DNA from 4 places in the Lysinibacillus sp. NPDC098008 genome. Region 4 is predicted to be linked to each of the others. Evidence: riboswitches for the same ligand, from Rfam matches in the RefSeq annotation. Region 4 holds a riboswitch; each other region holds the start of a gene.
The links. A riboswitch is a leader RNA that binds a small molecule or an ion and turns the genes downstream of it on or off. The one in region 4 is predicted to bind S-adenosylmethionine.
Positions count from the first base shown of each region.

Region 1: another riboswitch for S-adenosylmethionine. It lies ahead of ACIQVU_RS13705 (methionine ABC transporter ATP-binding protein); the one in region 4 lies ahead of metK (methionine adenosyltransferase).
Region 2: another riboswitch for S-adenosylmethionine. It lies ahead of metA (homoserine O-acetyltransferase MetA); the one in region 4 lies ahead of metK (methionine adenosyltransferase).
Region 3: another riboswitch for S-adenosylmethionine. It lies ahead of ACIQVU_RS09765 (O-acetylhomoserine aminocarboxypropyltransferase/cysteine synthase family protein); the one in region 4 lies ahead of metK (methionine adenosyltransferase).

Region 1 covers NZ_JBIWBA010000016.1:32,385-40,250, reverse strand. Annotated here, with positions in the region: gene gltC (glutamate biosynthesis transcriptional regulator GltC) at 1-76, shown strand, start outside; gene ACIQVU_RS13715 (MetQ/NlpA family ABC transporter substrate-binding protein) at 692-1,543, opposite strand; gene ACIQVU_RS13710 (methionine ABC transporter permease) at 1,605-2,273, opposite strand; gene ACIQVU_RS13705 (methionine ABC transporter ATP-binding protein) at 2,263-3,291, opposite strand; SAM riboswitch class I at 3,378-3,481, opposite strand; gene ACIQVU_RS13700 (thioredoxin family protein) at 3,538-3,849, opposite strand; gene ACIQVU_RS13695 (toprim domain-containing protein) at 3,867-4,208, opposite strand; gene gcvH (glycine cleavage system protein GcvH) at 4,301-4,681, opposite strand; gene ACIQVU_RS13685 (arsenate reductase family protein) at 4,762-5,118, opposite strand; gene ACIQVU_RS13680 (acyl-CoA dehydrogenase family protein) at 5,301-7,085, opposite strand; gene ACIQVU_RS13675 (acetyl-CoA C-acetyltransferase) at 7,195-7,866, opposite strand, start outside.
Region 2 covers NZ_JBIWBA010000001.1:74,040-81,905, forward strand. Annotated here, with positions in the region: gene ACIQVU_RS00365 (spore germination protein) at 1-140, shown strand, start outside; gene ACIQVU_RS00370 (Ger(x)C family spore germination protein) at 144-1,331, shown strand; gene ACIQVU_RS00375 (hypothetical protein) at 1,347-1,580, shown strand; gene ACIQVU_RS00380 (GerAB/ArcD/ProY family transporter) at 1,601-2,710, shown strand; gene metA (homoserine O-acetyltransferase MetA) at 2,743-3,678, opposite strand; SAM riboswitch class I at 3,777-3,886, opposite strand; gene ACIQVU_RS00390 (nucleotide excision repair endonuclease) at 4,089-4,460, shown strand; gene ACIQVU_RS00395 (TrmB family transcriptional regulator) at 4,524-5,306, opposite strand; gene ACIQVU_RS00400 (TSUP family transporter) at 5,411-6,178, shown strand; gene panF (sodium/pantothenate symporter) at 6,214-7,662, opposite strand; gene ACIQVU_RS00410 (YhdT family protein) at 7,662-7,866, opposite strand, start outside.
Region 3 covers NZ_JBIWBA010000008.1:85,788-93,653, reverse strand. Annotated here, with positions in the region: gene ACIQVU_RS09790 (hypothetical protein) at 1-1,546, shown strand, start outside; gene ACIQVU_RS09785 (hypothetical protein) at 1,593-2,018, opposite strand; gene chrR (class II chromate reductase ChrR) at 2,281-3,012, opposite strand; gene ACIQVU_RS09775 (DASS family sodium-coupled anion symporter) at 3,151-4,632, opposite strand; gene ACIQVU_RS09770 (glycerol-3-phosphate acyltransferase) at 5,012-5,644, opposite strand; SAM riboswitch class I at 5,801-5,914, shown strand; gene ACIQVU_RS09765 (O-acetylhomoserine aminocarboxypropyltransferase/cysteine synthase family protein) at 6,031-7,332, shown strand; gene ACIQVU_RS09760 (hypothetical protein) at 7,634-7,866, shown strand, end outside.
Region 4 covers NZ_JBIWBA010000004.1:188,545-196,410, forward strand. Annotated here, with positions in the region: gene metK (methionine adenosyltransferase) at 1-1,180, opposite strand, end outside; SAM riboswitch class I at 1,462-1,580, opposite strand; gene pckA (phosphoenolpyruvate carboxykinase (ATP)) at 2,010-3,596, shown strand; gene ACIQVU_RS06735 (alpha/beta hydrolase family protein) at 3,743-4,519, opposite strand; gene ACIQVU_RS06740 (NUDIX domain-containing protein) at 4,503-4,970, opposite strand; gene ACIQVU_RS06745 (aminopeptidase) at 5,262-6,185, opposite strand; gene ACIQVU_RS06750 (IclR family transcriptional regulator) at 6,197-6,958, opposite strand; gene ACIQVU_RS06755 (M20 family metallopeptidase) at 7,093-7,866, opposite strand, start outside.

The DNA of each region.
Region 1 (7,866 bases), on a different contig from region 4:
GGAAATTGCCCCATCTGAAATCATTTTTTTAGACTTTGTCAAAAACTTCTTCTCTCGCCTATCACAATTCCAATAAAAAAGTCGCCAATAAAGGCGATTCAGATTGTAGACAAAAGGAATCGAGCGTGAACTTCTCGATTCCTTTTGTCATTTTTTCTTCTATAGTGTTTATTTTTAATATATACATGCTTATGGGAAAATTTCTTTGTGTAGCATCAATAAATAGAGGGTCTGCATGGAGGAGTTCATGATGCATCATTTCTTTTGTGATGAATAGAGATTTCCTACTAATGGTTAGATGAAAAATCAATAGCAGCCTTTAATTTTCATACTAAATGGTCTTGGGAAAAATCGTTAGCATTTCTACTTGTTCAAGTTCATGAATTTGATGCTTTGTCATCAGGAGTGATCACCTCAAAAATTTACTTTTTATCAACATATGCATAAGGCGTTCTTTATGTAGAAGTTGATTGGAACGAAGGGCGGCGACTCCCGCGGAAAGCGTCCGCCCGTAGTGGCAATCAGCGGCTTTCCTTGATTTCATTGTAAAAGAAAAATGACTGTAGGCAAACTCAAAATTCATTGAGTTTGTCTACAGTCTGAGTCGCCAATAAAGGCGATTTTTTTATTGATTACTCACTAAAGAAAAAGAGCACATAGGTTGAAAGCCTATGTACTCTAAAATCTACTATTATTTTACGGGTACTACTGCACCTTTCCATTCCTCTAAAATAAAGTCTTGGATTTCTTGGGATGTTAGCACCTCTAATAATTTTTTAATTTCTTCTTTTGTTTCATCGCCTGCACGTACTGCAATAATATTTACATATGGAGATTCTTTATCCTCAAGAGAAATAGCATCCTCAATTGGGTTTAAGCCATTATCAATGGCAAAGTTAGAGTTAATTAAAACCGCATCTCCTTCATCGTTTTCATACATTTGTACAAGCATTTCAGGAGCTGTATTTGCATCAAATTCAAAGTTTTTAGGATTTTCTTCAATATCCTTTAATTCTGCTGCTGTTTTATCAATGCCTTCTTTTAATTTAATTAAGCCTTTAGCCTCTAATAATGATAGCATACGACCATGGTCAGATACTGAGTTAGAAAGTAAAATTGTTGCACCTTCTGGAAGCTCTTCTAAAGATTTATATTTTTTAGAGTAAATACCGATTGGCTCAATATGAACACCACCAGCATTTACAAAATCATAGCCATTATCTTTAATTTGCAACTCAAGGTAAGGAATATGTTGGAAGTAGTTTGCATCCAGCTCTTTTGATTCTAAATCTTGGTTTGGCAGTACATAATCTGTATACGTTTCAACTTCAAGATCAATACCTTGCTCAGCTAAAATCGGTTTTGCTTTTTCTAAAATGACAGCGTGTGGTGTATTAGAAGCACCTACTTTTAATGTTACATTTTCTTTACTATCTGTTTCCCCATCAGATGCTGAATTGGCATCCTCCTTTTTATCAGCACCACAAGCTGCTAAAGCTAGTACAAGTATTGATAAAAATAATCCTGCTAATAACTTCTTCATGTATAACACTCCCTTTTATTTTGTATAAAGTATGTTAGCGGTAAAAAACCGGAATAACCTGTTAACGTTTATCAATTTTTTCGGTAATCAAATCACCAATCCATTGAATAATAAATACAACCACTAATATCAAAATAGTTGCCATTAATGTCACATCTGTACGATTACGTTGGAAGCCGTCTAAGAAAGCTAAGTTACCAAGACCCCCCGCACCGATAATTCCTGCCATTGCTGTATAACCAACAAGCGCCACAGCCGTTACAGTAATACCTGAGATTAATGCTGGTAACGATTCAGGAATTAGTACCTTCCAAATAATTGTCGATGTCTTTGCACCCATTGAGCGAGCAGCTTCTATTACACCTTTATCAATTTCACGTAAAGCTATTAAAACCATGCGGGCATAAAATGGTGCTGCGCCAATAATTAATGCAGGCAATGCGGCATTGGCGCCACGAATTGTACCAAGTAAAAACTTTGTAAATGGAATTAATAAAATAATTAACACAATAAATGGAATAGAGCGGAAAATATTCACAAGTGAACCTGTTAAAAAGTTCACAATCTTATTAGCCCATAGCTGATTAGGACTTGTTAAAAAGAGCACAATTCCAATCACTAACCCTAAAACAAATGTCACAACAGTAGAGATGGCTGTCATATATAGTGTTTCATATGTAGCCTCCCACATATTTTCCCAGTCTACGTTCGGAAAGAGATTAGTTAGCATTTACAATCACCTCCGTTTGTACTTCGACTGTATTTAAGTAATCAAGTGCTGCTGCTACATTTGCCTCCGAGCCATCGATTTGTACAATTAATGTACCGTATGCTCCATTTTTTGTTTGCGAAATATTACCATGAACAATACTAACTTCCACATCAAATTGTTTAACTAGATGCGAAATAACAGGCTGCTCTGTTTTTTCACCTACAAAAATCAGTTTAACAAGTTGTCCAGTTGGATAATTGGCTTTGATTTGTGCTACTGTTTCCTGTGTTTCCTTTGTATCTGTAATTTGCGCTACAAATTTTTTCGTAATAGCTGCTTGCGGTGATTGGAAAACTTGTAATACCTCGCCACGCTCTACAATTTCGCCCGCTTCCATTACAGCCACACGATGACAAATTTTACGAATTACATGCATCTCATGGGTGATGAGCACAATGGTTAAACCTAGGCGTTCATTGATATCCACAAGCAAATCTAGAATTGCATCTGTCGTTTCAGGATCAAGCGCAGATGTTGCCTCATCACATAATAGCACCTCTGGATTATTGGCTAGTGCACGCGCTATGCCAACACGTTGCTTCTGTCCACCAGAAAGCTGTGATGGGTAAGCTTTATCACGCCCTTCCAATCCTACAAGTGCAATTAATTCTTTGACACGTGCCTCACGTTGCGCCTTTGGAACACCTGCAATCTCTAATGGAAAAGCAATATTTTCTGCAACGGTTCTAGACCATAGCAAATTAAAATGCTGGAAAATCATACTTACCTTTTGTCGAGCAGCTCGAAGCTTTTGCCCTTTAATGGATGAGAACTCTTGATCGTTCACTATAACCGTTCCTGATGTCGGTTTCTCTAGTCCATTTAATAAACGAATCATCGTACTTTTACCAGCACCACTATAGCCGATAATGCCAAAAATTTCACCTTTATCGATAGAGAGGTCTACGTTTTTGACTGCCGTTAATTCGCCATTTGCTGTTTTATATTTTTTTGTAATATTATGAAGCTGGATCATCGCCAATACTCCTCTTTTCTCATATAGAAAACCCCTTCACTCACAGACAAGCAGAAGGGGTTAGCGTATTTATACGTTTAACCGTTCTCTCATCTTTCAAAGAAGAATCTTTGAGTGATTTGGCACCTTTTCACACTGTGATGGTTGCCGGGCTTCATAGGGCACTTCCCTCCGCCACTCTTTATAAGAGTTCGATATATTTAATGTTTTCGTAATCTATGTGTTACTTTACCATGCCAGCAAAGTTCAGTCAATTGCTTTTTTTAATAATTCATATAAAAATGGTACGGATTGAAATGCATAGATCTTATTTGTCACTTTTCCGTCATCACAGACAAGCAAACAAGGAACACTTTCAATTTGATGCTCACTTGCAATATGCTCTAAAAAATTAATATTCGCTTTACCTAACTGCAGCTGTGGTAGTAATTGTTCAACAATTGTCATCATTTTCGATGCCACTGCACATGTTCCACACATTGGTGTATATAAATAAAATGCAGCTTGCTCTCCCGACTGTATAGCCGCTTCCCACTGCTCTGTTGACCATTCTTTCATTATTCACGCAACCTTACTTACAAAATATACTCATTATGGATGGAGAAATGTGCACGCAATAAAATCATCGCCAACACTTTTCTAGGTGTCGTTTCCACTTCCTTATAGGTTGGCATTGTACGCAAATGCTCAGCCTCTGGATAATGTCTGTCCATTAATGCACGTAGCTTATCACCTGAAGTATCTGCATCGAAAAATGTAAAAAGCTCGCAGCCCTCATACGGATCAAGCAACTCCTCTAATTGATGTACACCAATTGTGCCATTTGTACATAGTATTGTAACATTCTCATTTAAAATAGGCTCAATCTGAAGCTTATCTGAGCGTCCTTCTACTATCAAGCATTTTCCCTCGAACATTACGCCACCTCCAGTTTAGACATCCCCACTTATAAATTATTATATAATAAAAAACGCCGGTAGTTGCCGACGTTTTTTGATTATAGCTTGTCTTATTCTGCAATCATTTCTTCGTATTGCTCTGCTGTCATAAGTTTGTCAACTTCTGATGCATCAGCAGGCTCTACAACGATCATCCATGCTTTTTCATATGGTGATTCATTTACGAATTCTGGGCTATCTTCTAAATCTGCATTCACTTCAACAACAGTGCCTGAGATTGGCGCATATAATTCAGAAACTGTTTTTACTGATTCTACGCTACCGAATGGGTCATCTGTTTTGATTTCATCGCCAACTTGTGGAAGCTCAACAAATACGATATCTCCTAGCTCAGATTGTGCAAAGTGTGTAATACCAATACGTACTTTACCGTCTTCTACTTTTACCCATTCATGCTCTTCAGAATATCGTAAATCTTTAGGTGTGCTCATGCCAAAACCCCTCCATAAATATGTAATCGATTCACTTTCAGTGTGCCATATTTCTCCTATAAAAACAAGGAGAAATGCGGTTATTTCCAAGCTTGTTCAAAATCTGATTCTTTAAACCCTAAAGTAACGTTTTTTCCATCTGTTACAATTGGACGTTTGATTAACATGCCATCAGAAGCAAGCAATTCAAGCTGCTCCTCCTCTGTCATCTCAGCAAGCTTATCCTTTAATCCTAGCTCGCGATATTTCATGCCAGATGTATTGAAAAACTTCTTTAAAGGCAGTCCACTCGCCTGCCAAAATGCCTTGATCTCATCTTTTGTTGGCGTTTGCTCTACAATATGCACCTCTTGATAGGAAATATCATGATCATTTAACCACTTTTGTGCCTTTTTACATGTTGTACATTTTGGATAATGAATAAATTGAATCGTCATTAAAATGCTCCTCTACTGTTTTTTTATAGTATACCATCATAACTAGTTGGCTGGGCAGCTATCCGTCACCTTTACCATTCTATCCATCTATTTAGAGCTTCTATCCACCTTACCACCCTTCGCCCATAAAAAAACCTAGCTCTCCAGAAGAAATAGGAGCTAGGTTTCGCATCATCATATCATTAAACAATATATTTTTCTGCTTCAATTAATTTCACAGAAGCTTCGCGTTTTTTGGCAATTAAGTTGTATGGATTATTGCGTGTTAGCTTGCGCAATGCTGATAATGTCATACGTGCTACATCGCCATCTGCTGAAGCAAGAATTGTATCTTTTGCTTCTTTTTCGATTTCTGCGAATGCCTCCTGACAGAAAATTTGCGTATATAGCAATTTTTGATGTGCTTTTTCAGCACCATCACGAGCAATTGCCTTTTCTGTACGTAACACTGCAGATTCCATCGCAAATAATTGGTTGGCGATATTCGCAATATTCACCAAAACCTCTTGCTCTTGATCAAGCTTTGCACCAAAGCGTTGCGCTGCTAAGCCTGCTGCTAATACAGCAATTTTCTTCGCATTTTTCACTAAATATTTTTCTTGTGCTAGTGGCTCTGTGCCGATATCTTCTGGCATTAACATTAACAGCTCCTGCTGTAAGTTTTGCGCCACTTGTAATAATGGCAGCTCGCCTTTTAGTGCCTTTTTCATAAATGTGCCAGGTACAATCATACGGTTAATTTCATTTGTACCTTCGAAAATACGATTAATGCGAGAATCACGGTAAATACGCTCTACTTCATATTCAGCCATAAAGCCATAGCCACCATGTAGCTGTACCGCTTCATCCGCAATATAGTCTAAAGTTTCAGAACCAAATACTTTTGCAATGGAGCATTCAATCGCATACTCAGCAACAGCTCCTGCAATTACCTTCCCTTGCTTTTGCTCCTCAGGGCTTAGCTGGCTTAAACGATCCTCAAATAAACCTACTGTACGATAGTTTAATGATTCAGATGCATATAAATGAGAAGCCATTGTTGATAGTTTCTCTTTTGTTAAATTAAAGTCAGAAAGCTTTGTTTTAAATTGTTGACGTTGGTTGGTATATTGAATCGCAAGCTCTAATGCACGCTTAGAGCCACCAATTGTCCCAACACCTAGTTTATAACGACCAATATTTAAAATATTGAACGCAATAACATGACCACGACCAATTTCGCCTAATAGGTTTTCAACAGGTACCTCCGCATCTTCTAGCACTAATGTACGTGTAGATGAAGATTTAATCCCCATTTTCTTTTCTTCTGGTCCTACTGAAACGCCATTATAGCTTCGCTCTACGATAAATGCCGAGAATTTGTCGCCATCAATTTTCGCATAGACAACAAACACATCTGCAAAGCCTGCATTTGTAATCCATTGCTTTTCACCGTTTAAAATATAATGTGTGCCTGCATCATTGAGCTTCGCAGTCGTTTTTGCACCTAACGCATCTGAACCTGAACCTGGCTCTGTTAATGCATAGGCAGCAATTAATTCACCTGAAGCAAGCTTAGGTAAGTATTTTTGCTTTTGATCTTCATTACCGAATAATACGATTGGTAATGACCCAATCCCAACGTGTGCACCGTGTGTAATAGAGAAACCGCCTGCTACAGACATTTTTTCTGCAATTAAAGCAGAGGAAACTTTGTCTAAGCCAAGCCCTTCGTATTCTTCAGGTACATCTGCTCCAAGTAAGCCTAGCTCCCCCGCGCTTTTTAGCAGTCGTACGGAGTGCTCGAATTCATGATGCTCTAAATTTTCAACGACTGGTAATACTTCGTTTGCTACATATTCTTCTGTTGTTTTTGCAATCATTTTATGCTCATCTGTGAAATCCTCAGGTGTGAATACACGATCTAATTCCACATCTTCAATAAGAAACCCGCCGCCTTTAATGAAATCCGTTGTTTTTTCTGTCATGTTATATTCCTCCCAATATATCTAATGTAGTCCCCTATTTATAGAAAAGCCTGAGGCACAATGTTCGGAGGCAACCGGAAACAGTGCACCCCAAGCTGATCTAGCAAAATTATAAAATTTCAAATACGCCAGCAGCGCCCATACCGCCACCGATACACATTGTTACAACGCCATATTTCTTCCCTTGACGCTTCAATTCATGGATCAGCTTTAATGTTAAAATCGCCCCCGTTGCGCCTAGCGGATGACCTAATGCAATCGCTCCACCATTCACATTAACCTTCTCTTGGTCGATGCCTAAATGGCGTACCACCTGTAATGATTGTGAGGCAAATGCTTCATTAATTTCCCATAAATCAATATCTTCTATTGATAGTCCTGCAATTTCTAATGCCTTCGGTACTGCCACAATTGGACCGATACCCATTACCTCAGGCGGCACACCACCTACTGCAAATCCTAGGAATTTTGCCATTGGTGTCAAACCTTGTTTTTCCGCTTCTTCACGATCCATTACTAGTACAGCTGCTGCTCCATCAGATGTTTGAGAGGCATTACCAGCTGTTACAGAGCCTTTCACATGGAAGGCTGGACGTAGCTTTGCTAAGCCCTCTACAGATGTTCCTGGACGCACACCCTCATCCATACTAAATGTAAATTTTTTCACTTGCGGTTTATTATTCTCATCTACGTAATACTGTTCCACGTCGATTGGCACAATTTCATCATTGAATTTACCTTCTTTAATTGCCTTTTCAGCAAGCTCGTGTGAGCGAACAGC
Region 2 (7,866 bases), on a different contig from region 4:
CACCGTTTATCACAAAGGATCAAAAAGATGCATTTCTATTGTTCCCACGCAGTCGATTGCTGACACGACCTCGCTTGATTAATCAAAAAAACATCGTTAGAGGACGTTCCTATATCACTCGTAAAGGACGAAAGGAATAAGTAATGACAAAAATAAAAAAAATTGGCTTACTATGCATCCTGACCTTGCTATTAGGTGGATGCTGGAGTAAACATGAATTAAATGAATTAGCGATTGCTATAGCACTTGGTATTGATAAGGTCGGAGATGACTATGAAATCACCGTGCAAATTGTTGACCCTAGTGAAATTTCCGTGCGTCAAGTTTCTGCGCAACGCTCCCCTGTCGTTACATACCATACAAAGGAAAAAAGCATCTTTGAGGCATTGCGAAAAATGACAACACTTGCAGCAAGAAAGCCCTATTTTTCGCACCTGCAAGTCGTTGTGCTAGGAGAAGACCTTGCCAAAGAGGGCATTCAGGAACCGCTCGATTTTATTGCGCGCGATCATGAGTTTCGCAATGATTTCAATGTGATTATGTCTTATGAGGCGACAGCAAAGGAAGTATTAAATGTCCTGACCCCCATTGAAAAAGTACCTGCTAATAAAATTGTCAATTCTCTTCGAACCTCTGAACATGCCTGGGGCTCAATCATGACAATTACTATTGATGAATTAGTCAATACCCTGAATAACAAAGAGAAGGGCACTGTTTTGGCAGCTATTGAAATTCAAGGTGATAAGAAGCTAGGCATGGACCAAACAAATGTACAACGAATCCAAACACCCGTATTATTGCGTTATGCAGGCTTAGCCGTTTTAGAGGAGGGGCGATTTGTAGGCTTGCTGTCAGAGGAAGAAAGCCGAAGCATTGGCTTTTTAAAAGATAGCATTCATAGCACGGCTGAAATCATTGCCTGCCCTGAACAGGGATCATTATCAACAGAAATTATACAATCTGATACGAAGGTAAAGGGATCTTTTGAGCGGGGACAGCCTAAAATAGCTGTGCAAATTCATATTATTCAAAATGTGGCAGAGGTGAAATGTACCATCAATCTTACAGAAGATACAACCATTCAGACCATTAATCAAATAACCGCACAAGATATTCAACAACAAATTGAGCAAGCATTAGCAACTATTCAACAATACTATCAGGTCGATATTGTAGGATTTAGCAATGTTCTACACCGAGCTGATGCAAAGCAATGGAAAAAAATCAAATCCGATTGGGCTACTATTTTCCCAACATTGCAGGTTGATGTAAAGGTCGATGTGCAAACCCAAGGATCGGGCACTATCCAAAATTCAATAACCAACAAGTGAAAGGAGACAGGATAGATGATTTTGGCAAGCGTCGTTTTAATAATTTCTATCATAATTGCCTGCCAATGGATACCCAAGCTAAAGCAGCAGCAAGCACTAAACACCATGATCGTATTTTCCCTTCTTTTACTCATTGGCACTGTTTTAAATATGGGTATTTTCCTAAAAATCAAAATACCTAGCCCATTCGACGGTATTACTTTTATCCTTTCACCCCTTAAAGAATATATTGTTTCATTCACCAAATAAATAGTTGGAGGCATCATAAGATGGAAAAAGAAATCATTAGCACAAGACAATTTACCATTATTACCATACTCTACTCCATCGGGACAGCTATTTTAATTATACCTGGTAGCATTGCTAATGCTGCCAAGCAGGATGCATGGATTGCTGCGATTATTGGTGTCATAATCAGTTTACTAAATGTAAAATTATTTATGACATTAGCCAAGCAAACACCTACACTAACGTTTGTTGAGGCAAATAAGAAAATTTTAGGACGCTTTTTTGGCACAATGACAGCGCTATGCTTTGTCATCGTGACCATTCTTTCAGCAGGCGAATTATTATATTTTATTGGGATTTTTATGCAAACGGAAATCATGCCCGAAACACCTATGATGGCTTTTGCCCTGCTGTTTAGCATTATTATTATGTATGCAGCTTACTTAGGTATTGAAACATTTGTACGTTCGGCAGAAATTCTCTTTCCACTGTTTCTCTTTATTTTTATTTTTTTCGTGATTTGTATTACACCACAGATTACATTGGACAATATACAGCCCGTGCTGGAGGCGTCGAAGACATCCATGCTGTATAGTATTATGCGCTTTTTAAGTATCTTTTCCTTTCCATCAGTGCTGCTATTGATGCTCTATCCCCTGACAGTCAATGTCCAACATTCTGTGCAGAAGGGCTTTTATATTGGTACAATAATTGGTGGCATTGTATTAACAACAATGGTTACACTGTCCATACTTGTCTTAGGGCCAGATAGTACAACCGCTCGAACCTTCCCTAGCTATGCACTTGCCCAAAGAATATCCATTGGTTATTTTTTAGAACGTATTGAGGTATTGATGGCTGTTATGTGGATTATCTCCCTTTATATTCGCTCATTTATGTACTTCTATACAAGTGTTGTCGGGCTTGCGCAAGTGTTGAACATTAAGGATCATCGACCACTCATTTTGCCAATGGGCCTGATAGTCATTGGTCTATCGCAAATTCTTCATCCAAGTATTGTTCATTCCAATAACTACAATAATGAAATTTGGCCCATTTTATCATTTATTGTAATGATTTTACTACCTATTGTAATGCTTATTGTCGCTGTCATACGCAAGTCGAAGTTACAAAAAAAAGAAGAAGTCTAATTTCTGCGTGGAAATTAGACTTTTTAAATGGCTTAAATATGGAATTCAATTTCATCCACAAAGTCCCATTCGTACGGTGTTTCTTGGTAAACATAGTAGTTCAGCCAGTTTGAAAACAATAAATGCGTATGAGCACGCCATGTATTAATCGGTGCTTGTGCTGGGTCATCATTTGGGAAATAGTTGACAGGCACTGCCGTATCAAGCCCCTTCGCTATATCGCGATGATATTCATCCGCCAATGTTGTCGCATCGTACTCTAAATGACCTGTAATCATAATATTTTTATTATCCTTCGATTGGACGATAAAGACACCTGCCTCCTCCGAATAGGATAACAAGCGTAAATCAGGATGATTGCGTACCTCGTCAATGGATACAGAAGTATGGCGTGAATGCGGTGCTGTAAATAAATCGCTAAAGCCACGCACTAAATCAACCGTTAAATCAGTAATAACATGGGAATAAACCCCCGAGCATTTAGCAGGAAGCTCAAATTTCCCAATACCATAATGATGATAGAGTGCCGCCTGTGCCCCCCAACAAATATGAAGAACAGATGTAACATTCGTTTTGGACCAATCCATAATGTCCTTTATTTCTTGCCAATAGTTTACATCCTCAAATTCCATTTTCTCGACTGGCGCTCCTGTAATAATCATGCCATCATAACGGCGATGGCGAATTTGTGAGAACGTTGTGTAAAATAGCTGTAAATGTGATTTACTCACATTTTTCGATTTATGTGTAGCTGTATTTAAAAAGGTAATATTAACCTGTAGCGGCGTATTCCCTAGTAAACGTAATAATTGTAGCTCTGTTTTTTCCTTTTCAGGCATTAAATTTAAAATTAATATACTTAACGGACGAATTTGCTGTGTTCGTGCGCGGTCCTCTTCCATCACGAAGATTTTTTCCTCACGTAAATGTTCTCCAGCTGGTAAGTTTTTCGGAATATTAATTGGCATCTTGCATTCCCCTCTCTCTTTTCAGTAAAGCCTGCTTCAAATTAAAAAATCCCCCTCATTCCATACGAGATAGAATGAGAAGGATTTTTTCACGTCCACTCTTATCTCTCAAAGGAGTACCTTTGCTGGAATTAGCACCTTTCTAACAAATTGTTAGAGGTTGCTGAAGCGTCATCGGGCCAAATCCCTCAGCTTCTCTTGATAAGATTTATTTAACTATATCGAATTGTAGCATGAACTAGTAGGAATAGCAATAATTCATAGAATATTTTGTGATTCATTTGTATGTTCCCTATTTTATTGCCCCATACTAGGCTGTGTATATCACTTTTTCTAGATGAAATTTTATGGTAAGCATACCGTAATTATGTTATCATATAGCTTTAGGGATAGAGAGGAACGTGAAAAACTTGATTAAAATTGAATTTCCAAAACCAGATGTAGTCATTCGTCAGCGTGAGCAAGATGTAAAGCCTGGTGATGTGCCGATTACACCTTACCATGGATTTATTGACTTCCATAAAATCACACGCGAAAAAGGCGGCATTTTCTTATTTTATAATGAAAAAAATGAGCTATTATTTGTCGGGAAAGCTCGCAAAATTCGCCAACGTATTAAAAAGCACTTTGAAGACAATGTATCGCCAATGAAAAATCATCGTGATGAAATTTTTAAAATTGAAGTATATGAAATAGAAGACCCAATGGAACGTGAAATTTACGAAACATATGCCATCAATGTCTTCCGCTCCAAATACAATGTAGACAAAGTATTTTACTAAGAAAAGGTGAAATCTCTTGCAATAAGGGATTTCACTTTTTTTCTTGGCTTATATGCTAGAGCTTTAGTTGAGGAAAAAGGCTTGTCGCTCTTTAGTAATCCATTCCTCCAATGCTTGGTCATCGCGCTTGATTAAGCGATTGACCAGCACATCATGCCAAATATAATCCTCCAGCAAATAAATATGCACAGGGTCCGTTGTAATAAAGGCAATTTCCTGATTGGATGGTACATGCCCATAAATCATTTGCTGTCCATCCACTGACATAATAAACCAATGCGGTGTAGATGTTTTTTTTGTATAGCGTGTCATGCGATGCTGATCCAATGTAGCAATCGGGTTTTCCACATAGAAGGTAATGCCATGGATAGGCACACGCTGTGCTGCCTCTTGAATCGCTTCATCTAACGCCTCATACATATCCTCCCACATTGATAATAGCACCTTCTGCTTAGCATTTTGGAGCAGCGATTGACAATAGTTGATAATCGCCTCCTTGCCCTTTAACATAACGACTTTATGCTCCGCTTCCTGCTCTTTTGCTTCTAGCCTAGCTAACTTTGTACCAATGGATGTAAAATTAGCCTGCCAACGCTGCTGCATTTGCTGTAAAAAAACTGCGACAGGCAGTGCAGCATATATCGTTTGCTCGGCTGTTTCCTCCTTAAGCACAATCCCCTTGTCAACAAGGCTTGTTAAAATATCATAAATTCTAGCACGGGGTATTCCTGAATTTTTACTAACCTGATAGGCATTTACATGGCTATGCTGGACAAGGGCTGTATAAGCCTTTGCTTCATATTCGGTAAAGCCTAGCTCCTTTAATTGGACGATTAATTCCTCCATCAAATCCCTCCATTGCCTTTATTATAAACGAAAAAATGAAGGGTTTACAGCATTCATCAAATTAGTTACTATTCTAGTAGTAACTAATTTAGTGGGGTGTCAGCATGTTTTTCGATATAGATATACATATTCTTCTTTTATTAATTGCCTTTGGTTTTTTAGCAGCCTTTATTGATTCTGTTGTAGGTGGCGGTGGCTTAATTTCATTACCCGCTTTACTATTTGCTGGACTAAATCCAGCCGCTGCTGTTGCAACAAATAAGCTTGCAGGCTCGATGGGTTCACTTACCTCCACTATTTCCTTTTATCGTTCTGGGCAGCTTGAGATTCGCCCTGTTCTTAAATATTTTCCGCTCGCCTTTATTGGCTCATTGTTCGGCGCGTGGACCGTGCATTTAATCAACCCAGCACTCTTAAAGCCATTAATGCTTGTCATGCTGGCAGCGGTGGCAGTTTACACAATCTTTAAAAAGGATTGGGGCGCTGTGGCAGCCGTGAAAACTCTTTCGCGCACGCATTTACTGCTATTTATGGCTTTATTATTTAGCATTGGCTTTTATGATGGATTTCTTGGTCCTGGAACAGGCTCTTTTTTAATTTTTAGCTTTTTACTTGTAGGCTTTGATTTTTTAAAGGCTGCGGGCAATGCAAAGTTTTTAAATTTAGCAAGCAATGTAGCAGGTCTTTGTATGTTTGCCTACTTAGGGCAAATTCATTATGTCTATGGTCTTGTCATGGGGATTGCACAAATTGCGGGGGCTGTGGTTGGTTCACGCCTAGCGATTCAAAAAGGAAGCGGCTTTGTTCGTATACTATTTATTGTTGTTACAATAGCGCTACTTGCTAAAAATGCCTATGATTATCTAAAGTAAAAAAACGCCGCAGAAGCTTATTCTACGGCATTTTTTTATTCAATGATGAGCGCTGTATCTTTCACTTTATGATGTGTCAGCAAACTAACGCTGACAAAAATAAACAAGGATGCCATAATTGGAATCGTCACTGTATGCATGCCGAAAATAGAAGGGTAGTATCGATCAATAACAATATATAAGGTCATTCCTGCAATCATGGAGGCAATTGCTCCATATTTATTTGCCTTTTTCCAATACAGCCCTAGCACAACCGACCATATAAAGACTGCCTCTAGCCCACCAAAGGCAAATAAATTTAGCCAAATTAAAAAGTCTGGTGGATTCAGCGCAAAGAGAATAACCGCTAAGCCAATCACCGTTGTAACGATAAAGCTTACCCGTTTAATCTCTGTATCGTTCGCTGCTGGTTTTATATAATTTAAATAAATATCCTTCACAACTGTTGAGCTCACAAGCATTAATAGCGCATTGACTGTTGACATTGTAGCCGCCATTGGTGCAGCTAGTACAATGCCCGCTAAAAATGGCGGTAGCACCTTTAATGTTAGTAATGGCATCACCTTATCGCCAATTTCAATCCCCGGTAAGACAGGTCTTGCTAAAACACCAATTAAGTGCATCCCAAACATAATTGTCCCTATGGCAACCGTGCCAATGAGAATCGCAAGGTGCATACTTTTTGAATCCTTGTAGCTCATCGCACGTACAGCAATTTGCGGAAGCCCTACAACACCTACGCCAATTAAAATCCAAAATGTTGACACATAGAGCGGTGTTAAATCCCCCTCTGCCCCAAATGGTGATACAAAATTAGGGTTTTCAGCAACGAGTGAAGCCATAATATTGTCGATGCCACCCCCTGCCACAATGGTACCGATTAATAAAATAATTGTCCCAATCACCATAATCGTACCCTGAACAGTGTCTGTTAAGGCAACAGCTCGAAAGCCGCCAATAATGACATAAACTAAAACAGAAATCGCAAAAATAAAAAGTGCCGCTGTGTAGCTTAAGCCTGTTAATGACTCAATTAAACGTGCCCCACCTACCCATTGCGCCATCATTGCGGAAAATAAAAAGACAATAATACTAATAGCCGATACGATCACAATGGTATGGCTTTGATAGCGCTCTCGTAAAAAGTCGATTAATGTAATAGCTTGATAGCGGCGAGCAATAATCGCAAATTTCTTCCCTAGTATCATCAGCACAAAATAACCCGCAGGCAGCTGTGCCATTGCCAGCAATACCCAGCCAAGCCCTTTTGTATAAGCAACCCCAGGGCCTCCAATAAAGCTACTTGCACTGCCATAGGTCGCAATCATCGTCATCGCAAGGATAAAGCCGCCCATTTCACGGCCGCCAAGAAAATACTCCTGCAAAAAGGAATTGGAAGAGCGAATATGCTGATTAGCCCAAATACCAATACCAAAAATAATTATCAAAAATAATACCAATGGAAACACAACTTGCCAATGCATTAGCGATCCTCCTCCCCAAATGGAACCTCTTTAAAAAAGAGCTTCATCACAATCCAGATAAGCAGGATCATAAAGCCTGTCCCCGCAATACAGCTATAGAAAAACCATGCAGGAAATCCTAGGATATACGAATAATTTGCTGGATCACCTGCACCCAGCCCATACGCAAAGCCAAACCAAATGGCAAAATTAATGAGGACAAGT
Region 3 (7,866 bases), on a different contig from region 4:
ATTAAGCTTGTTAGCAACAGGTATCACTTTATATATAACAAAAATCGATGTAAATTGGCTTGTTTTTTGGCCTGCTATTATTGTGCTGACATTAGTAGGTGCGCTGCTGGCAAGTGGTATTGAACGAAAAATAAAGGGCATTTTATTTTTAGCAAGTTTAGGCGTTGCCATTTATGTATTATCAGCACCTTTATGGAATGCTAATGAAAAATTTAAGTCTTCTGAAATGAAGGAAGAGGTGGAGATCACACCGTTCGATGAAACACAGACGCCCGCAAGCGTTCCGCCAAAATTTGCACGCAATAAAATGAAAAAGGCGTTTGGACAAGTGCCAAATACAAGTTATTATGAGCTGGGACGTCTTCAAATTCAAAAGGTGAAGGGCGAATATGTGTATATAGCACCAGTTGAATTTTCAGGGTTTTTTAAATGGATGAATGGCGACACAACGCCAGGCTATTTTATTATGAGTGCGACAGACTCAGCAGATAATCCACGATTTGTGAAGGAGGAAATGAAGTATGTTCCTTCTGCATACTTAAATGCGAATTTAGAGCGCCATATTCGTCTACAGCATCCATTCCTAATTTTTTATGGGGATGTTCAGCTTGAGGTTAATGATGAAGGAAAGCCGTATTATATTCGCTCATATGGTGAATTTATCTCAGCGCGTAATGGCTTTGATGTGAAAGGGATTGTGTTAGTGGATGCCTTAACAGGGAAATCAGAGGTGCTAGAGCTAAAAAATATTCCGGAATTTATTGATGGTGGAGTGTCACCCGAAACGGTCAGCTTACAAAATAGTTATTTTGGTAACTATGTTCATGGATTCTGGAATAGTATGTTTGGGAAAAAGGATGTAAAAATTCCATCTGATGAGGGAACAGAATCAAATGTTAGCCCAATTTTTGATGAGAATGGTGATATGTATTACTTTACAGACTTTACAAGTCCAAAAGAGGGCGTAGATTCTATGCTGGGCTATTCTTTAACAAATGCGCGAACAGGTGCAGCAACATATTATACAGGAAATCAAGATTCAAGCTATATGGATTCACAAGGTAATTTACAAATTATTGAAAAGAAATTTATAGAGAAAAAATGGACTGGTGAAATGCCAGTGTTATATAACTTTTATGGTGAAGCAAGCTGGTTAACGGCTGTACTGGATTCTAATGGCTTTTTACAAAACTATTTTATTGTATCAGCAGCAAATCCCGAGATTTCTGTTTATGCAACAACACCTAAAGAAGCGCTGAAATTATATAAAACAGCCTTAAGCCGTGGAGGAAATACAGTGGACGGGAGCTCCAAAGCGGAGGAAAAGCAGGCTAGTGGAAAAGTATTACGTGTATACAAAGAACGTTTAGGTGATTTTACAACAGTATCGTTCTTGCTAGAAAATGGTGAAAATTATTTAGTAAGTGCTGAAACAGAGCCTTTAGCTATTTATTTACAAGAGGGTGATGAGGTCATTCTCACATATGGCGATACAGGCGAGCAATTCTTGCCAGTTCGTTCACTAATGATAAAAGGGCTACAATAGAAAAAATAACAAAGGGCGATCTTCATGCAGTGAAGGTCGTCCTTTGTTATTTAGTGTGCTGTTGAATATAGCGCAACATTTTTTCTCGATGGTTGGTAAAAAGTGTTTGTGCATGATTATTTAACATGAAAATATCTTGCAGGTAACTTTGCAATAGTTTATTTTCATATTCGAAAGTTAGTTGGTCATTATTTTCTAAAATATAATCTAGCAAAAGGGCGTGTAAGACAACTACTTCTAAATTTTGTGTATTGGTAATAAATTTTAGTTGAAGAATCGTTGTATGTGACACAAATTGATCAATATAGTCAATAGCAGGTTGATATTGTGTAAAGTCAATATGTGCTTCAAGTCGCTTTCTTAATTCTGTACAATTATTATTTAATTCTTCCATTTTTAAAAATAAACTTCTAACACTTCTCCTATGCTGTTGCTCCAAAGTACGAGCAAGATGCTTATTCACAAAGGCCATTTTGTCTATAACTCCTTTCAGTGATAGGATTATCTTGGTTCAGTGGGTGTCCAAACGCCCACTGAACCAAGATAAAAGCCCGACAGATGTACCTGACGCTAGCGCGTAATCGATTATTATAAATATGAATGGAGTTGCTGGAAAAAGAAAGAGTCCTATTTATTAATTTGCAGTTATATATCTGATGGAGCTTATGTAAAAAATACTAGTTAAAATGAAAATGGGGTTGTTATCATACGATAGTAACCCCATTTCTAATAGTTTATTTCCAATTAAATCCTTTTTTAGCTAAAAACTCTTTAATATGAGGACGACGTTGCTCAATTAGGAAGTCAGCCATTTGTTTTGTCCAATTATCAATTTTTCTATTTGATGATCGGCTATTATAATAGGCTTCCATTGTTTCGTTATATGCTGGTAAAAGCTCCTCATATTTTTGAGCATTGTATTCATTTTCATGTAATACAGCAGATACAGGTAAACGAGGTTTTACCTCATTGCGACGTGCAGGAACGCCGATTGTTAGCCCAAATAATGGGAAAACATAATCAGGTAGATTGAACAACTCACTGATTTCAGCAGGGTTATTGCGTACACCGCCAATATAGCAAATACCGTAGCCCATTGATTCAGCAGCAATCACAAAGTTCTGTGCAAATAATGACACATCTGCTACACCTACAAGGACATTTTCAGCGGAGTCAGCTACGATATCCACACTCTCTAATTTACCAGCCATTTGCAGGCGCTTAAAATCAACACAAAAGACAAAAGCACCTCCAGAGGTTTCATATTGGCGTGGGTTGCCAGAAAGTAAACCTAATTTTTCCTTTTTCTCTTCATCTGTTACCCATATAACACTATAGGCTTGTACAAAATGTGATGTTGCAGCCATTTGTGCTGTAGCAATTAAATCTTCAATAATGTCTTTTGAAATAGGTTTACCATCATAAATACGCACTGAAGAATGGTTACGTAATAATTCTTTTACCATGTATAGACTCTCCTTTGTTTCTTTGTATATGAAAAGCATAGCACGCTTTATAGTCAAAATCGAACAAAGAAGAATATTTAATCACTTATAGGAAGTTCTATAAATTATCTCATAACGTAAAATATTTATAATGAAAATCTATAGAAGTCCAATCCATTTCCAATAAGTTGCAGAGAAGAGCAAAATCAAAATAAAGCCTACAACGGTTAATGGAATACCTGATTTCAGGAAGTCTTTTGTTGTAAATGCGCCCGTACCATAGGCAAGCATATTTTGTGGTGCGCTGATTGGTAGCAGGAAGCCAAAGCTAATGACAAATTGCTGTACAATGACGAAACCAACTTGGTCAACATTCGCCGTTAATGTTGATGCTAAAACGATAAATACTGGTATAAGCGCGGATGCTAAGCTTGTTGCACTTGCAAAGCCTAAATGAATCAAAATATTAAAGAGTGTGACGAGTGCAATCGTAGCTAAAATCGGCATAGAATCTAAACCAAGTGAGCCAAACACTTTATCGGATAACCATGATGCACCTTCCGTACTTAATAAAATCGTTCCTAGCATAATACCTACCGCAAAGACAATAATTGTTCCCCAAGGAATATGAGATTCAACTTCCTTCCATGTATATACACCGATTTTTGGTAATAATAAAATAGCAATAGCAATAATTGTGACGGTTGTTGTATCAAATGGATGAAGTCTTCCTTCAGTTGCCCAAAAGAACAGTAAGATAACAGAGGTAATAATTAAACGTATTTCAGGGCCTTTTAACGGACCAAGCTCTTCAAGTTGTTTCTTGATAACCTCTTTACCACCCTCAATATTGCTTGTTTCAGGTTTAATAAGCATAATCATGACGAAAAATAGCACAACTGACATAATAACGGAGAATGGACCAGCGTAGAGCAGCCATGCCCCCCAAGAAATATTCACATTAAATTGTTCTTGAATAAAATTTAATGCAACCATATTTTGGGCTGCTGCTGTTTTGATACCAATATTCCAAATAGAAACAGCTTGTACAGAAGTAATAACAAGTAGGGCAGCGAGTCGGCTATCACGTGGTAAACCAAATGCTGCGACCATTCCGAGTAAAATAGGAACAACGGCACCAGCACGCGCTGTAGCAGAAGGGACAAAGAATGCAAGGGCTATTGATACTAGAATAGCGCCAAATACAATAGCTTTCGTTTTTGTTCCTACAAGTGAAAGAATCCAGAGAGCGAGTCGCTTATGCAAGTTGGTAAGCTGCATTGCTGCTGCTAAAAAAAGAGCTGCTGCTACTAGAGCGACTGCGGAATTACTAAAGCCACTTAATGCAAGCTTTAGAGCACCTGCTGTACCTAATTCTGTTGTAGGGTCATTAACTGTTGGCGCAAGCCCAAGTAACACAGTAACAAGTGCAATAATCATCGCTGAGCTAACAGGATATGATACAGCTTCTGTTACCCAAAGAATAACTGCGAAGGCTAGGATGGCTAGAGAGCGCTGTCCTGCTACAGGTAGCTCACCATTATTCGGCAAAAATGTAATAATAATTAGTAGGGCAAAGGCTAGCGCAATCCAGAGAGGCTTTAAATTACGTTTTGTAGCTTCTTGTTTCAGTGCTGACATATTTTCTCATCCTTTCTACACTATTATTCATAACATCGGTTAGGACAATATTTTATTAAGATAGAAAACTGTCCATTTTATTATAGAATAATCAGTATGTAAAATAATTACTTTTTAGAGCATTAAGCAGATAATAAAGAGAAAATATACGGTCATACAAAAGACAAAATAACTATGTAAGTAATTCAATGCCAGTGTATAGGGTATATTATAATTCCGATAAATATTTTTGTGGAAAAATGCTGAGCATGCTTTTATGATTACGCAGCACATTGTTAGTGAAGACAGGAGGCTGAAATTGCCAATGCCTCCATTGTTAATATTGTACCCGTTTCAAATAAATGCAATCGTAATAGTTTGTTAAATTTCTATAATAATACTATTTCTTTTTCTTAAATGCTGAGGTGACTTTAGGCTCTGTGCCTTTCACTAATCGTTTAATATTTTCAATATGTAAAATCATAGCGATGACAAAAAGCAATAGTGCGATAACAGTTGGGCCGATTCCGGGAATCCATAAATATGTGGCTGTACAAAAGACAAGATAAAACTCAAGTACACCAACAATTAAATAGTTTGTAGCAAACGATAAAATAACAAAAAGTATAAGTGCAAATAAACCAATTTTCCAATTCACAGCAAGCAAAATACCAATAATAGAGGCAGTCCCTTTACCGCCATTAAAGCCCATATAAAACGGGAAGTTATGACCTAAAATAACACCTGCAGCTATCAGGTATGTCAGCAGCCATATTTGCTCTTCTGTCAAAAATGTAGCATCCCCAAAATATAGGTGTGCACCAATAATGGCAATAACTCCTTTGCCAATATCAATGAGAGCGACTAAAACACCGTATTTCCAGCCAAGAGAAAGTGTGGCATTGGAGGCTCCAGCATTGCCATGACCAGCTTTTTTTAGGTCAACCCCCGATAAAATTTGCGCCACCTTCGAACCATGAATGCAGCCAATAAGATAGCCGACAATAAGAACAGTAATCACGGCTTTTACCATAAAAATACTCCTTTCGAATTGATTTCTAAAAATAATGTATGTGTTCATATTACGAAAAAAAGCAAACAGAAGTTTCGGAAAAAATAAAATTTATAGGTTGACAGAAAAAAACTCTATGTTTATACTGTGTAACAACGATGGAAATTGAATCACATACTCTTATCAAGAGCGGCGGAGGGACAGGCCCTATGATGCCCAGCAACCAGTGAGTGACGAACTTACTACGGTGCTAATTCCTGCAGATTCATGCTTGAATCTGGCAGATAAGGGGAGGAAAACTTGCAACTGCAACCCTCTTCTTAGCTGAAGAGGGTTTTTTGTTTTCTACAGAAAATCCTCCTCATCTCCGGTACCATCGTAAAAAAATAACCATTTGGAGGTATACAATGACAGATTTTAAACCAGAAACATTATTGTTACATGGTGGTCAAGAGCCAGACCCTGTGACAGGCACCCGTACAGTTCCTATCTATCGTTCAACAGCTTTTGTTTTTAAAGACACTGCTCATGCGCAACGTCTTTTTGCCTTAGAGGAAGCGGGGAATATTTACACACGTATTACAAACCCTACTGTAGATGTTTTTGAAAAGCGTGTAGCTTTATTGGAGGGTGGGACAGCGGCAGTAGCACTTTCATCTGGTGCAGCAGCGATTGCCTTCTCCATTTTAAACCTAGCAGGAGCTGGTGATGAAATAGTAGCAGCTAGTTCTTTATATGGTGGTACTTATAATTTATTCGCAAATACATTACCAAACTACGGTATTAAAACAATTTTTGTAGATGAAACAAACCCAGAAAATTTCCATGCAGCGATTACTGATAAAACGAAGGCTGTTTTTGCTGAAGTCTATGGTAATCCAAGCTTAAAGGTTTTAGATATTGAAGCGGTTGCTAAAATTGCTCATGACAACAGCTTGCCATTAATTATAGATAGCACATTTGCTTCTCCTTATGGCTCTACACCAATTGACTTTGGGGCAGATATTGTTGTTCATTCAGCAACAAAATGGATTGGTGGTCATGGTACAACTTTAGGTGGTGTTGTAGTAGATGCTGGTAAGTTTGACTGGACGAGTGGACGGTTCCCTGGCTTTACGGAGCCTGATGCTTCCTATCATGGACTACGTTATGGCATTGATACAGCATCCACTGCTTTTGCTACAAAGCTACGTGTACAATTGTTACGCGACTTTGGTCCAACATTGAGCCCTGACGCTGCTTTTAATTTCCTACAAGGTTTAGAAACGCTTCATTTGCGTATACCTAAACATAATGAAAATGCATTGGCAGTGGCTGAATATTTACAAAACCACCCATCTGTGGAATATGTAAATTACAATGGTCTTGAGGATTTCCCTACACATCATTTGGCGAAGAAATATTTAAGAAATGGCTTCGGTTCAGTGCTTACCTTTGGCATTAAAGGTGGACGTGAAGCAGGAAGAAAGCTTATTGATAGTGTAAAGCTATTCTCACATGTAGCGAATGTAGGAGATGCTAAATCGTTAATTATACACCCAGCATCCACGACACATCAGCAATTATCAGCAGAGGAATTGGTCCAAGCTGGCGTAGCCGAATCGCTCATTCGCTTATCTATCGGCTTAGAGGCAGTGGAAGATATTATTGCTGATTTAGAACAGGCAATTGCACAAGCAACATCAGCTGAGCAAACAATAGAAGCTTAAGCTAGAGAAGATAAAGAGCAATGTTGTAGCGTTTACGTATTTTCTCATTTGAAGTGCCTCATTTGGTAATGCGTAAAACGTTGCTGCATCAGCTATTTACCTCATTTGGTAAATTGTCAGAACTTTCTCGAAAATAAAACCTAGTATTTTTATTTGTATTATTGACTTAAATAAAACCATGCTATATACTAGGAAATAATATAAATGAGCGACACTAACTTTTTAAAGGGTAAACAGTTAAAAGTGCTGTCTAACCAGCAGCTATTTCTCTCTAAAAACTGATGATAAAGGAGTGGTTTAAATGGGTAATATTTATAGTGCACAAAATATTGCATCTTATTTTATTTATGAACTAAACGAAGGTTATATATTTGTAAACAATAAGGCCATGCAACACTTACTTGCATCAGTTGAAGAAAAATGGCAACAAGCTTTTGGTCATACAGCATTTTATGAACAAATTTGTGCACAAGAAGAAGGCTATAGCGTAAAGGAAGTTTATGAAGCTTATCAAAGTTATGGTATAAGTCATAT
Region 4 (7,866 bases):
CTCGTAATGCATCTGCTTTGTCTGTTTGCTCCCATGGTACATCTAAATCTGTACGGCCAAAGTGACCATATGCTGCAGTTTGTTTGTAAATTGGACGACGAAGGTCAAGCATTTTAATAATACCTGCTGGACGTAGATCAAATAGCTCACGCACCCATTCAACAATATCGCTTTCCTTCACCTTTCCTGTACCAAATGTATCGACAGCAATAGAAACAGGCTGAGCAACACCAATTGCATAAGCAAGCTGTACTTCAGCACGCTCTGCTAATCCTGCTGCTACAATATTTTTTGCTACATAGCGAGCTGCATAGGCTGCTGAACGATCTACCTTTGTTGCATCTTTCCCAGAGAATGCACCACCACCATGACGTGCATAGCCACCGTATGTATCTACGATGATTTTACGTCCTGTTAAGCCAGCATCTCCCTTAGGTCCACCAATCACGAAACGACCAGTTGGGTTGATGAAATATTTTGTGTTCGCATCTAATAATTCACTTGGTACAACTGGTGCAATCACAAATTCTTTTAAATCTGCTTGAATTTGCTCTAATGTTACCTCTTCATCATGCTGTGTTGAAATAACAATTGTATCAACTCGTACAGGTATATTATGCTCATCGTACTCTACTGTTACTTGTGTTTTACCATCAGGACGTAAATAAGCAAGCTCACCTGATTTACGCACTGCTGTTAAACGGCGTGCTAATTTATGAGCTAGGCTAATTGGTAATGGCATTAGCTCGGGTGTTTCATTACATGCATAACCAAACATTAAGCCTTGGTCACCTGCTCCGATTGCTTCAATATCGGCATCTGTCATCGAGCCTTCACGTGCCTCTAAAGCTTGGTCAACACCTTGTGCAATATCAGGTGATTGTTCACCAATTGCTACAAGCACCGCTAAATTTTCAGCATCAAAGCCATATTTACCACGTGTATAGCCAATTTCCGCTACAGTATCACGAACAATACCTTTAATATCAACATACGTAGAGGTTGTAATTTCTCCTGCTACTAATACTAAGCCTGTTGTAACGGTTGTTTCACATGCTACACGTGCATTTGGGTCTTCTGTCAAAATGGCATCTAAAATAGCATCCGAGATTTGGTCGCAAATTTTATCGGGATGCCCCTCTGTCACACTTTCTGATGTAAACAGTCGACGGTTTGTCATTTGGTTTTCCTCCTATTACTCTTACGAAAAGTAGTTGTGTATGAATACGGTACTCATTACCCATGTCAAGCCCGCTCTTAAGGATCGAACTCCAAGCCGTTGTTGTGTTGTTTTTATCGAAAACAGCTACTGCTTTTAACACGAGGATTTTGAAAGATCCGTCATTATAATAAGGAAAGAACTATGTACATTGCTCTTTACATTGATTTTTAACAATAAAAAAAATCCTTTTCTCACGTTGTTTTACATGAGGAAAGGACTAATGACTTCGTAACCTTTCACTCTTATCGTTCAAGGGAATGTCCCTTGCATCAGGTTGGCACCAACGCATGTCGTGAAATGTTTCATGCAGGTTGCCGGGTTTCACAGGGCCTGACCCTCCACCAGCTCGGGATAAGAGTATCCGTTCAATAACCCATGTTACTGAAAAGGTTGACTATTGTCAAATATTTTCTAATCCTTGACGATTGTTTCACATTTTTGACGCAATAGCACTTCAAAAAATACAGTACAACAAGAATATTATTATTGTAAAACCTTTTATACATGGATGATGATGTAAATAAAAGCAAATTCATCCCTACAACATCCCATGCTTGTTGTGGTAACATATGTGTGACGCTATTTTCAAGCGCATTTGTAGTAGGATTGAAGGGATTCTACTCGAAAAACGTTATTTTTTGTCAGTTTGTTGAAAAATAATAAAAACTCGAAAATAATTTCTTAATTAGTATAGATTATTTAAGTAATTGTGTTATACTATTTTTGAAATTAAGAAAAAATCCCTCAGAATCAAGGGAATATTATAAAAAAGGATGGTATTTAATCGATGAATTCAGTAGAAATTACAAACGAACTGAAGGAATTATTAAACGGCGGAAATGTTCAAGTTCAACTTTCAGTACCACAGTTAGCAGAAAAAGCTACAGCTCGTGGTGAAGCAGTATTAACAGTAGATGGCGCAGTTCGTGCAGAAACTGGCAAATACACTGGTCGTTCACCTAAAGATAAATATACAGTAGAAGAAGAAAGCATAAAAGATCAAATTGACTGGGGAAAAGTCAATCAACCGATTTCTTCTGAAGTGTTCGATAACTTATATATTAAAGTTATAAAATATTTAAAAGAACGTGACGAATTATTTGTATTCAAAGGCTTCGCAGGTGCTGACAAAGATTCACAATTAAGTATTCAAGTTATTAATGAATATGCTTGGCACAATCTTTTCGCTCATCAATTATTTATCCGTCCAACTGAAGAAGAATTAGCTTCTCATGTTGCAGAGTTCACTGTTATCTCAGCTCCTAACTTTAAAGCAGACCCTGCCGTTGATGGTACAGCTTCAGAAACATTTATTATCGTATCACTTGAAAAGAAAGTGATTTTAATTGGTGGTACTGAATATGCTGGTGAGATGAAAAAATCTATTTTCGGTATTATGAACTACTTATTACCACAACAAGGCATCCTTTCTATGCATTGCTCAGCGAATGTTGGAGAAGCTGGTGATGTAGCATTATTCTTCGGTCTATCTGGTACTGGTAAAACAACATTATCTGCTGATCCAGAACGCAAATTAATCGGTGACGATGAGCATGGCTGGTCTGATAATGGTGTCTTCAACATTGAAGGTGGTTGCTATGCGAAAACAATCAATCTTTCTGCTGAAAAAGAACCAGAAATCTACAATGCCATTCGTTTCGGCTCAGTGTTAGAAAATGTAGTTGTTGATCCAGAAACACGTATTTGTGACTACGATGATGGTTCATTAACAGAAAATACACGTGTAGCTTATCCAATCCAATACATTGATAATATTGTTGACCCATCTGTTGCAGGTCATCCAAAAACAATTATTTTCTTAACAGCAGATGCATTTGGTGTTTTACCACCAATCAGTAAATTAACAAAAGAACAAGCAATGTACCACTTCTTAAGCGGCTTCACATCAAAGCTTGCAGGTACAGAGCGTGGTGTAACAGAGCCAGAACCAGTATTTTCTACTTGCTTCGGTTCACCATTCCTTCCACTTCCAGCAACTGTGTATGCTGAAATGTTAGGAGAAAAAATTGATAAGCACGGTGCACAAGTATACCTTGTAAACACAGGCTGGACTGGTGGCGAATATGGCACTGGTAGCCGTATGAAACTTTCTTATACACGTGCAATGGTACGTGCTGCCATTGATGGTAAATTAGTAGATGTTGAAACAACGCAAGATGCTGTGTTTGGTTTACATATCCCAACAGCTATTGAAGGTGTTCCATCAAACGTATTAAATCCACGTGAAGCTTGGGCAGATCAAGCTGCATATGATGCAAAAGCTGCTGAACTTGCAGGTCTATTCAATGAAAACTTCAAGAAATTCTCAAATGTTTCTGAAGCAATCACAAAACTTGGTGGCCCATTACAATAATCAATAGACTACAGATAAAGAGGCTATCTGGAATGGTGTTACCTTTCCAGATAGCCTCTTTTTTAATACTAAGTATTTGTTAAAAACCTGTGTTCCTGCGGTGGTTACAAAGGGGGCGTTTTCGATATAGTTTTTCAAATGCCTCTTTATTGTTGCTTCATCCATTGACATAGAGCACGAACTGTTTCTCGATTTTTGGCGGGTGGATATTGATGGGCATAATCCCGTTCATACCATGTTTCATACGTTTTATGAGCATCCTCTAAGAAAAACGCAAGCTGTCTAGCATGCTCAATATCAACATTTTCGTCACGATAGCCATGAATAATTAAAACAGGTGCTGTAATATGTGCTACCTCAAATAATGGCGTTCTAGCATCATAGGCTTCTGGTACACGATTAGGTGTGCCACCAATCACACGCTTCATCATACGGCGCATATCTGTCCGTTCCCAATAAGTAGCTGTTGCATCCGAAACACCAGCCCATGTCACAACAGAGGTAATATCTTTACGTAAGATGGCTGTCCAAAGTGCCATAATTCCTCCACGTGAAAAGCCAAAAACATGTATATGGTCATTGCAAAATTGTTTCAATACATCTACTGCATAAATAGCATCATAACGATCTGCGCCTGCAAACTCGTCTCGTCCTTCCCCACCTCGATTGCCACGGTAATACGGTGCAAAAACAATAAACCCCTGTGCTGCAAATTGGGCAATACGTGATGGTCTTACCATCCCAATGCCTTGCATGCCTCCTCTTAAATATAAAAAGCCATCATATGTACCTTCTGCCTTTGGTTCAGCCAATAACCCTTTCACACGCAAGCCCTGTGATAAATATGTAATTTCAAATAAGCGTATGGCTGGATTTGGTGAAGGATAGGCACGCTTAGCAACGATTTCACCATTGTTTGTCACGATATTTCAACTCCTCCAGCATTTTTTTCATTCCCTCATCCTTCATATGAAAGCTTAGATTTGGATGATTCATAAATTCTTCATCAGATAACCAAAGCATCCCTGATGTTTCTAAATCAAATTCAATTTGCTCTTGTCCTGCAAATTGTGCAGTAAAAACTGTTTTACAAAATAACACCTTATCATGGACAGCATATTCTGCAAACCATTGAAGATTTTTCACATGGACACCTGTTTCTTCAAATACCTCTCGAATCGCTGCTTCCTCTAATGTTTCTCCTTCTTCTACTTTCCCACCTGGCACCTCTACACCACGATGCTTATGAATGGTACAGAGCCATTTCTGTTCATGCTTTAAAAAAACAAGCACATGCTTAGGCTCTACCTCAAACTCACCTCTTGAAAAGCTTAAATCTACTTGTAGACCATGTAAATCTGTAAATGTTAGCATATCTTTTCCCTCACGTTCACGCTTCTGTGCTTCTATTTTATGGACAGTGCCGATTCCTCATTCCTGCTTTTATAATATTGGAGATAAATCAATGGCACTGCTCTCATTTATCTATACTAACTATAGTGTAACCATACAAAGATAATCAATTATTAATTCGCACATGCAAAAAGCGTGCTTCATATAGAGAAGACACGCTACAGGCTATAGATACATTCTCAAAATGTTGAGTTTGTTTACAATCTTGTTCTTTTGCAACTCATAAACCACTTCTATCTAAATACGCTCTTTTTAGATTACTTGTTGTTCATCGAAATAGACAGACGGGCTTTTTACAACACAATCAATATGAACATCTGCTGCATTTGCTCCACCAAAAGGTACATTACTGCCAAATGCTATATGAATCGTACCATATACTTTCTCGTCCTCTAGGACATTGCCACATAGAATGGCACTTTTGTTGGCTCCGATACCAAACTCCGCGATAATTCTGCCATTCCCTTCACCAAGTAGCTCAAGTAATCGTGAACCATCAGCACCAATTGCCTCTTCTAGGCGACCATTACGTATTTTTAGCAATAGCGGCTCCTTTAACACACCAATATTGGCAATCGAGCCATCTACTAAAAGCTCTCCATTTGCAGAGGTTTCTATTGGCGCAATATAAGATTCCCCAGAAGGAATATTTCCATATTCACCTGCTTGGTGAATAACGCCTGTAGAACGAATTCCGAAACGATTTTCTACACTAAATGTTAGCTCATGCCCAGCCTTCACAATACGAACATTCTTTGCCTTATCAAGTGAATGAACATATTTTTCTACTAGCTCTTCTATCTCTTGGGCATCTGCATGTAGTGCACCTTGCTCAAGCATCTGAAGTGTCACACCAGGCATTGTTGCTACACGCCCGCCATTTTCACAGGCATTTTTGCGTGCATTTGTATGTGTTAATGAGTGGGAGGTAATACAAAGTGTCACATCAGCATTCGCCATCAGTGATGAAACAGCAGGAATAGGCTCCTGTCCAGATTTTTCAAGTAGCGGCATCACCGTTAACATCGTATGCTCTGTAATTGTTCGCCCAGCGTTATAAAAGATTTTTGCAATATCCTGTTTATAAATATCTGTCAAAATTAACAGTGTTTCTGAAGATTGAACATTCAAATTGCCTTTTAAAATATTAAGTGCAATGTCTTGTAAATGCTGCATAATAAAGCTCCTTAATTAAAATTCAAATGATATCTACGAATAATTCCTTCTATTTCATTTCTAGCTTCTGTTAAAGGTTCTAAAACTTCTGGTACACGCTGCTCTGTAAATCGGTAGATCGGTCCAGAAACAGTAATAGAAGCCACAACCTGCTCCTCACTATTAAATATAGGCATGGCAAGTGCTAATACATCCACAGAATACTCACTATTACTAAGTGCGTAGCCACAATTACGAATCTTTTCAAGCTCAGCGCGTATAGCATTTGCATCTGTCATCGTATTATTAGTATAAGCCGTTAAAGGCTTGTCAATAACCTTTGAGATTTGCTCCTCACTTAAGAAGGCAAGCATTGAACGATAGGAAGCGCCTACATAAAGCGGTGAACGACTTCCTCTTGAAACAGTGAATTTTACTTTATTAACAGGCTCTGCTTTTAATAATGTTAAGGCTTCCAGCCCATTTAAAACTGTTAAAATTGCCGTTTCACCCGTTGTATCTTTTAGCTTTTCAAGAGCAGGCATACATAGCTGATCAATATTTAATGAATCATACATATTCATACCAATCTCCCATAGCGCAATACCAAGAGAATATTTTTTAGTAATAGGGTCCTTTGTAATAAACCCATTATTTTCAAATGTTTCAAGAATACGATATAAATTTGTATGATTCATATTCATCGCTGTTGCTAGCTCTCGCCCACCCCATGTAGGCTTTTCCTTTGTAAACATTTTTAAAACAGCAATCGATAAATTTAGCGTCTTTAGCATATCTCTCATCCTTTTGATCTATTTATCTGTACAAACGGCTGCAAATCTCTCTCTTAAAGGGGGAAATAATTGAAAGATTAGCAGCCGTCAGCACCTGATATCACTTTATCAAAAGTAAGAGAGTAGCTAATCTCTTACTTTTGATATAGGAAATCAACAGCAGCAGTAATATATACTTTTGCACAGCGTATGATATCCTCAACACGCACTTTTTCGTTATAGCCATGAATACTTGGTAAATAGGCTGGACCATATTGTAAAACAGGAATATCATACTGTCTAAAATGCCTTGCATCACTGCTTGCCCATTGCATAACACCGTAAGCCTCTTGTCCAGTTACAAATGAAATATTTTCCACAATTGATTGACAGACTGGGTCCTCAGCAGGTGTATAATTGGCTACACTCTTAAAGCCAAAACGTTGGATCGAGTAATCAATTTCCAAGGCATCTAGTTTATTTTTCAAGATTTCTGTTACTTCCTCTTGTGTAACACCGAATGGTAGGCGACAATCGACCTGCACCTTACAATAATCTGGAATAACGTTAGACTTCGTTCCTCCCTCAATTGTACCAATATTTACAGTAATTTTCTCTAAAACTTCTTGATATTTCAAGCGATCTTTTTCCACTTCACGCATGTATTTTTTTGATACTTCAATAAGCGGCTGCACTTCTTCAGGAATTGTAATAGCTATATCCCATAGTGTACGAATTTCCTGAATAGCACGAATAGCATCGACAATAGCATTACGTCCAGCCAATGGGGACAGGCTTCCATGTCCTGGTTCCCCACGTACCTCTAGTTCAAACCAATATGATCCCTTTTGCCCAATTGTTGGATTTAATGGGGAAGAAGGCTCTGCGATTAGGCAACCATCACCCTTTACTAGCTTTCGCTCTAATAG